DNA from 2 places in the Pseudoalteromonas sp. MIP2626 genome. Region 1 is predicted to be linked to the other one. Evidence: riboswitches for the same ligand, from Rfam matches in the RefSeq annotation. Region 1 holds a riboswitch; the other holds the start of a gene.

Evidence for each region. Region 1 has a riboswitch for lysine ahead of dapA (4-hydroxy-tetrahydrodipicolinate synthase). Riboswitches for the same ligand answer to the same signal wherever they lie in the genome.
Region 2: it holds a riboswitch for lysine, as region 1 does, so the genes downstream of both, lysC (lysine-sensitive aspartokinase 3) here and dapA (4-hydroxy-tetrahydrodipicolinate synthase) in region 1, are expected to answer to the same signal.

What each region holds. Positions count from the first base shown of each region.
Region 1 covers NZ_JAATTW010000013.1:49,188-53,406, forward strand. The annotation lists gene HC000_RS08065 (PLP-dependent decarboxylase) at 1-322, opposite strand, end outside; gene HC000_RS08070 (2,3,4,5-tetrahydropyridine-2,6-dicarboxylate N-succinyltransferase) at 322-1,062, opposite strand; gene dapA (4-hydroxy-tetrahydrodipicolinate synthase) at 1,078-1,962, opposite strand; lysine riboswitch at 2,115-2,312, opposite strand; gene HC000_RS08080 (DNA-3-methyladenine glycosylase I) at 2,516-3,214, shown strand; gene HC000_RS08085 (protein adenylyltransferase SelO family protein) at 3,224-4,219, shown strand, end outside.
Region 2 covers NZ_JAATTW010000001.1:235,767-239,985, reverse strand. The annotation lists gene HC000_RS01090 (hypothetical protein) at 1-266, opposite strand, end outside; gene nhaD (sodium:proton antiporter NhaD) at 498-1,745, shown strand; lysine riboswitch at 1,878-2,050, shown strand; gene lysC (lysine-sensitive aspartokinase 3) at 2,126-3,517, shown strand; gene HC000_RS01075 (4'-phosphopantetheinyl transferase superfamily protein) at 3,494-4,219, opposite strand, start outside.

The DNA of each region.
Region 1 (4,219 bases):
GCTCAATAAAGTGTTTAATTTGTTTTGGGCTTTTAGCTGGCCCGGTGTTGAGCACGCGATCGCTACTAACGCCTTGAGCAAGTACTTGCTCAAGCTCGCCTTTACTGGCTACGTCAAAATTAAACCCGGCGTTATCTAAGCATTGAATAATTTTAGACAGCGGATTCGCTTTAACCGCATACCAAAGTTTTACTTCGGTTTGTGCGACCAATTGTGCCAAGTGACTATTTAGCGTATCTAGGTCGTAAACAAAAAATGGGCTATCGAGTTGGCTTGATAATTCATTAATTGCCGTTTTAACGCCCGTGCTCAAAAAGCTCATTAACGTAAAACCTCTTCAAGTAGTAATGATGCATCACTTTGCTCATCGCGGTACTTAACAATTAACGCGCACGACATGCTTAAACCTTGTGCACGCGCCCATTCGTTTGAAGCAGGGCGAGAGCCTGGTATTACAATAGCGTACTCAGGAATTGGCTCGCCTTTGTCTAGTTGGCGCTCGTTTACACAGTCGTAAACCGGAATTGTGGCCGATAAACGCACACCAGGAGCAAGTACTGCGCCTTTTTTAATTACTACGCCTTCAACAATTACGCAGCCTGCGCCAATAAATGCATCATCTTCAACTACCACTGGGCTGGCACCAATTGGCTCTAACACACCGCCAAGTTGCACGGCTGCGCTAAGGTGTACATTTTTACCTACTTGCGCGCACGAGCCAACTAAAGCGTGACTATCTACCATAGTGCCTTCGTCAATGTATGCGCCAATATTTACATACGCTGGTGGCATAATAATAGTGCCTTTAGCTACATAAGCACCACGGCGAACGCTTGAGCCACCCGGGACCATACGTACGCCATCGGTGGCACTAAACTGTTGTGGCGCTAAGTTATGTTTATCAACAAAGCCACCGACAAATTCGGTGTTTGTACCATTTTTAAAGGCTTCTAAAATACCTTGTTTTACTGCAACGTTAGCCTGCCATTGGCCGCTTTCGTTTTGTGATGCTGCGCGTACTGCGCCCGACTCTAAATTATTTAATAGTTCTAACCAGCTCATTATAAAAACCTATGTTTAATGCCAAGATAAAATGGTGTTGTTTGCTTGTTCAATGCACGTTGTTTGCGTTAATTCGAGGTGAGTTAACGGTGGGCGTAAATACGAACTCGTTAATCGCCCTTGTAAATGCATGAGTACTTTAACGGGAATGGGGTTTGCTACAGTGAACAAGCTACTGATTGCGCTTGACCACTGAGTAAATAAATTGGGGTATTGGCCACTTAGGCTACGCTGTACGAATTCGTGAGTTTGTAGCGGCCAAGCATTAGCTGCTACCGATACCAGCCCTTTAGCGCCGGCTTGGGCAAAGTAGGGCATAAGCGCATCGTCGCCGCTAAAAATAGCTAAGTTAGGAGCCGCTTGACGGTAAGCTTCAAATTGCGCAATGTTGCCACTGGCTTCTTTAAGTGCCCATAGGTTTTTATGTTGTTGTAGGTTTTGAATGGTTGCCACTGGAATATCGACAGCGCTTCGCCCTGGTACGTTATAAAGCATACAAGGGTGTTTACTTATATTTAAAAGGCTTTCAAACCAATGGGTTTGCCCAATTACACCGGGCTTTGCATAAAGCGGCGAGCCAAGTAAAAAGCTATGAATAGGCAAGTGGTTACAGTATTCAACCCAGGCTAATTGCTGTTTGAGGTTCATACCACCTACAGCCACCATTAAGGGTACATTAGGCGATAATTGGCACACGTGTTCAACAATGGCTTGTTGCTCTTTAAGTGTTAAGGCTAAGCCTTCGCCTGTGCTGCCTAGTAATAAAATAGCATTATTGGCAGCGGCTTGCTCAGCAACCAAAGTGGTTAAGGTGCCATAGTCGATTGTACCGTTTTGATTAAACGGAGTAACGAGCGCCGTCCAGACTGAGTAGTCATCTAAATTAAAGTTTTTGATCATCTCTCGCGAACTTATAGAATGTTCGGTGAGTTAAGAAGCTATATAGGAAAGAGCCGCATTAACATCGTTCGAACAAATACCCACGTGTAGGGTATGTTATAATTCGAAGAGCGAATGGGCTTAAATAATAGGGCGCACGGCCTTATTATACTAAGACCAGAAGCTCTCCACCAAACTAATAAGCTACGTTTAAATAGCTATTGGTGACAGTCGCTAGGATTCAACCTAGTCGCCCGAAACAACAATGACACAAATATTGTTGTTTCTCGGCGTTGATTCCCCTTACGTATGCTCAATGGAGTTTGTGCTCCTAACATACGCTACCTGAATAACGCACCTCTTCCAGCCCTTTATATTTGTACTGCTAGCAATACAAATATAATTAAATAGGGTAAGTGCAATGATTAAATCATTTTAGCCATCTGGGTGTCAAGCAGCTAAGTGCAGATAGTGTCATCGATTTTGGTAACGGTTACGTATAAGGACAATTTCCCTTAAACTAGGGGGTAATCGCGGCGCGAAATTTGTAACTGCAAAATAAGGTTTCAAGCAGATGGAAAAATTTAATGATATTTATCAGCGAGCAGTAGAGCGAAAAGGCTCAACACAAATGCTACAGCAACTACTCGCTAAACCTGCATCTAAGCGACAATTAGTAGCTTTAAGTGATGATGATTGGCTGGAAGAGTTTACGCGCAAGGTTTTTCAAAGTGGCTTTTACTGGTCGGTTATTAACAGCAAGTGGGCAGGCTTTAGAGAGGTTTTTTGGCAGTTTAGCGTTGAAAAATTATTAATGATGCCACCCGATATGTTGGAGCAAAAAGCCAGCGACGAGCGTATTGTTCGCAATTATAAAAAAGTAAAAACGATCCCCGAAAATGCGTTCATGATCCATGAGGTTACCCAGCAACATGGTAGCTTTAGTCAGTTTATTGCAGACTGGCCAAGTGAAGATATTATTGGTTTGTGGGCGTACTTAAAAAAACACGGTGCACGCTTGGGTGGAAATACCGGCCCTTATACTTTGCGTGCATTGGGTAAAGATACCTTTTTATTATCGCGGGATGTTGAGAGTTATTTGCGCGCGCACAAAATTATTGATGGTGGCTTACAAACTAAAAAGTCGTTAACTGCAGCGCAAGCGTTCTTTAATGAATTACAGCAACAAAGCGGTTTGAGCATGCAAGAGCTAAGCTTAATTATAGCCTACAGTGTAGGCGATAATCGTGTAGGTATAAGCCAACAACAGTAGAGGGTAGTTATGAATTTAATGCCAAGGTACAGACAAGTAGCCGACAATTTTGCAATTGAAGATCGCCCATCTAAGGTGGCCGCCCCACAGCTATTACTTTGGAATGACAGCTTAGCTAAAGCGTTTAATATTAATGTCGTTCCTGAGTTACGGGCCAGTACTTTTAGCGGCAACGAACAGCAAGTAATTGCAGCGGTTGCACTGGGATACTCAGGGCATCAATTTGGACATTTTTCACCACGTTTAGGCGACGGGCGTGCTCATTTGCTAGGTGCAGTAGAGGATGCGCAAAACCAGTTGTGGGACATTCAATTAAAAGGCTCTGGTGCCACTCCTTACTCTCGTGGTGGCGATGGCCGCTGTGCACTTGGCCCAGCAATTCGTGAATATATAATGAGCGAAGCAATGCAAGCGTTAGGTATAAAAACTACGCGCTGCTTAGCTGTGGTTGGTAGTGGCGAAACAGTGTACCGAAACCCACCTCAACCTGGCGCTATTGTAACGCGCTTAGCCAGTAGCCATATTCGTGTTGGCTCGTTTCAGTATTTAGCAACGCAAGGCGACGTTGCAGGGCTTAAAAACCTTGCCGACTTAGCTATTGAGCGTCATTACCCAAAAATTCAAGCAACAGGACCTGAGCGCTATTTAGCATTTTTAGCTGCAGTGATTAAAAACCAAGTTGAGCTGGTGGTTAGTTGGATGCGAGTAGGCTTTATACATGGGGTAATGAATACCGATAATACGCTGGTTAGCGGCGAAACTATCGACTATGGCCCATGTGCCATGATGAACAGCTTCGATTTTGATACCGTGTTTAGCTCTATTGATAAGCAAGGGCGTTATGCATTTGGTAATCAACCTAATATTGCTAACTGGAACTGCGCCCGCTTAGCTGAGAGTTTAATACCGCTTGTAAATGATGACGACGAACAAGCTGTGGCGTTAATGACCCCAATAATAGATGGTTTTGCTGAGCAATTTAATGTTGAATTTAGTGCAATGTGG
Region 2 (4,219 bases), on a different contig from region 1:
TCTTGCAGTAAAAAAGTAGCAAAGTCGGCAATGGCACGGTTTATTTCAAGCTGCGAGGATTTAGCCAAAGGAATTATAATATCTTGATTTAACAAGCGATTAGTTTCTTTATAAATACGATCGTTATGCCATGTAGGTTGTTTGTGCTTAATGGCATTTTGCAAATCTTTAATACTAAAGTCGGCCATTTTAAAACGTTTAAATAATAGCTCTAGCACCCCCCAATGTTCGCTAAGGGTATTTAATAGCTTTTTAGCTGGGATCATAAGGCGTTTATACATCCTAGTATGTTGTTAAATAACGAGCTAAATAAGCGAGTTATTCATAATTTTAATAGCGCTGATAGCTATATGGTATTCGTTTTTACAACGATTTAATAATAGTTTTTATCAGGTCATAGTGATAACATCCGCACCGAAAATAGGCACACGAAATATGCGGCTCTATTTTCTTCATAGGTTCAATTTTTACATTATTCCAAAGGTTGTTCAATTATCATGGTTTCCTCTATTATCCTGACTTTAATAGCGATTGCATTTTTGCTGATTGTTATTGAGGATATAATCCACGTAAACAAAGCTAAAACGACACTTTTTTTTGGTACGCTCTGCTGGATTATCTCTTTTATCTTCCCTATTAATGGGCAAAGCCCTGATACGATTCAATCACTCCTTAATCATAATATTTTAGAAATTGCCTCCTTATGGTTGTTTTTAATGGCGGCAATGACCTTTGTTGCCTATTTAAACTCAAAAGGGTTTATCGAAAATATTGTTAATCGGATTATGCCAAAACGAATTAGCGAACGTAAGTTAATGTTTTTGGTTGGTGTTTTTGCATTTATATTCTCTTCTATTTCGGATAACGTAACCGCTACGCTTATATCTTTAGCGGTGGTTTTATCATTAAAACTTGAAGCCAAAAAGCTAATTAGATACGCCACGCTGATAATTTTTGCGGTTAACTCTGGTGGTGTGTCGTTAATTACCGGTGATGTAACCACGTTAATGATATTTTTAGATGGCAAAGTAACTATTAGCAATTTGTTATTGTTAATTGGGCCAGCATTTGTAAGTGTGATGCTGTTAGCTGCGCTGTTATCAATTGGCTTAAATGGCCAGCTCGACTTTACTAAAACCAAGCAAAAACGCATTGAAAAAACCGATATTACAATTGCAGTTATCTTTTTATCTACGGTTATTGCTACCTTAACGCTGAGTGTTTTATACAGTGTACCGCCATTGCTTACCTTTTTGTTTGGTTTGTCTATGATGTTTTTAGTAGCGCAATTTTTAATGCGTAAAAAAGACATAAACAAAGACATGATAGATTTTATTCGTGAAATAGAATACGACACCTTATTGTTTTTTGTAGGTGTATTATTACTGGTAGGGGCGCTAAAAGAAGTTGGTATGTTAAGCCACTTTAGCGACCTGTACACAATAATGGCACCTGAATACGCAAATTATTTAATGGGTATATTGTCGGCAGGTGTTGATAACGTACCACTTACTGCTGCGCTATTAAAAGCAGATATAGTAATGACACAGCAGCATTGGCTGTCGTTTACCTATGCCACAGGTGTAGGGGGCTCTATGTTAATTATAGGCTCTGCGGCGGGTATTATTGCCATGAGTAAAGTTAAAGAACTAACCTTTATGAACTACTTACGTTTGTCGTTTTATTTATTAATTTGTTACACCGTAGGCTATACCGGCTCGTACTTAATGGCTGGTTTTGTTTAATATTAGTTATTAAAGTGCTTGACAGCTAGATGTCTAAACGATAACTTTCAAAGCCCCAGTAATGTATTGAGCTTTTCAATATATTGCTGGGGTTTTGTTTTATTAGTGATTGCTAAAATAGCCATTAATACAACATTCAGAAGAGGTGCGATACTTAGGTATTTAATGTGAGGTGACGAACGCCGTTGAGCATTAAAGAGGGAAGTACTCGCCGAGAAAAATAACACGTCGTCGTCGTTATTTTTCGGTTTATGGGGCTGAATCCTCAAAACTGTCACCAATATAGGTGGAGAGCTTCTGGCAGTGAATTTTCTTACCTTATATTTGCTGCCAAGTTCTTCTTGTTTTATTACGGTTTGGATGCCGTGAAAGGAGACGAAATGACAACCCAATCAGTGCCACATGTAGTATTAGGCAACAAATCAAATTATACCGTTGCTAAATTTGGCGGCACCAGCGTAGCTAACTTTGCAGCTATGGATCACAGTAGTAAAATAATAGTAGCAGATAAAAGCGTGCGTATTGTTGCGCTAAGCGCCAGCGCAGGAGTCACTAATCATTTAGTTGAGCTGTGCAATAGCAGCCTTAGCGCAGATGAGCGCCAAGCGCATATTAACGGTGTGTTGGCGATTCAGCAGGCTATTTTATCCGAATTGAGTTTAGATACCGATTTAGCGCAGGGCTTTGCTCAAACGTTAGCGGTATTTGAAAAACTAGCCAGCCAAACGCTACAAACAAAAGCGTTACATGACGAACTATTAAGTTTTGGCGAGCGATTATCAACTTATTTATTTACCCAAGTGCTGCGCTCAAAAGGTTTAAATGCAATACGCTTTGACGTGCGCCAAGTGCTTAAAACCGACAGTCAATTTGGTAAAGCAACTCCTAATGTTGCAGCTACTGCGCAAGCGGCAAGCGCATTACTTATTCCGCTGTTAGACGATCAAGTAATTGTTACACAGGGCTTTATTGGCAGTGACGAACACGGCCAAACGACCACTTTAGGGCGCGGCGGATCAGACTACAGCGCGGCATTACTGGCCGAGGCTATTCATGCTAAAAGTGTACATATTTGGACTGACGTAGTGGGTATTTTTAGTACCGACCCGCGTTTATGTGTAAAAGCCACGCCTATTGCACGCCTCAGTTTTGATGAAGCTGCCGAAATGGCTACCTTTGGTGCAAAAGTATTGCATCCGGCAACTATTTTACCCGCCAGTCGCAGCCATATTAATGTGTTTGTAGGGTCGAGCCGTGAGCCGCAGCGCGGTGGTACTTGGATTGAGCGTGAAAAATCGCAACTGCCAGGAATTCGCGCAGTAACACAACGTAAAAACCAAATATTACTTACCCTTAAAAGCCCCGAAATGCTATTAGCTAGTGGCTTTTTAGCCCGAGTATTTACCATTTTAAGTGAGTTTAACATTTCGGTAGATTTAGTGACTACTTCTGAAATTAGCGTAGCAATAACGCTTGATAACGCGCCTAATGCATCGCGCCCAGAGCTTGATCAGGGTTGCTTAGATAAACTTGCTGAGTTTTGCCATGTGTCGGTAGAAAACAACTTAACCTTAGTGGCGCTTATTGGCTCAGAAATACAGTTGCGCCAGCACGAAATGAACTTAATGCAGGTATTAAGCGACTTTAATATACGGCTAATTTGCCACGGTGCAAGTAAGCATAACTTGTGCTTTTTGGTCGAGCAAGGCGAATCCGACAACGTAGTGCAAGCTATTCATAGCCGACTACTAGAGAGCGATTGCGCGGCCTAATACAGCTAAATTAATAAGAGAGCACTGCCAGTCAGTGCTTTTTTCGCTCACTACACTTATATCAAATTCACCCACCACTGAACTGCTGGCATTAAGCTGCGCGCAAGTTAACTCGGTAAACACATTAGGGCTTAGCAATTTGGCAATAGGGCGGCTAGTGGCTTTAGCGAGCGCTTCTTTTAAGGTCCAAATTCTAAAAAAGTGTTTAGCTTGATCCTCTGCATTGCTGGGCTTGGTGATCAGCGCAATTTCATCGGTATGATAAAAATGCTTTGCGAGTTTTTCAAAAGGGCGCTTTGTACTTATTTTTTCAATATCGAAACCAAACTGGGCTTTTGTAGGGTTAAGTGCAGCGCCAACAAAACCATTAGAATGCGATATACAGGTATTAATAACGGTGTGGCTGTTATTAATGTGTAGCGCTAATTTACTTGTTTGTAGGTTAAACTCTGAGCTTATATTACATGGCTTAATGCCCGCCATATTAGGGTGCGAGGTTATAACTAAATACTTAAGTAATAATCGCGTGGCTAAATACTCTTGCTTGGCAGATACGCTTTTACGGCGGTTTATTATTTGCAGCTCAAAAGGGCTTAAATAATCAGGCAAATTAAATTGGCTTATATCGAGCGTTTTAGCGTCAAACAATAAAATAGGGCTTTTATTGTTACTAAAAGGCTGATTAATTTGCAGGGTGTTTTT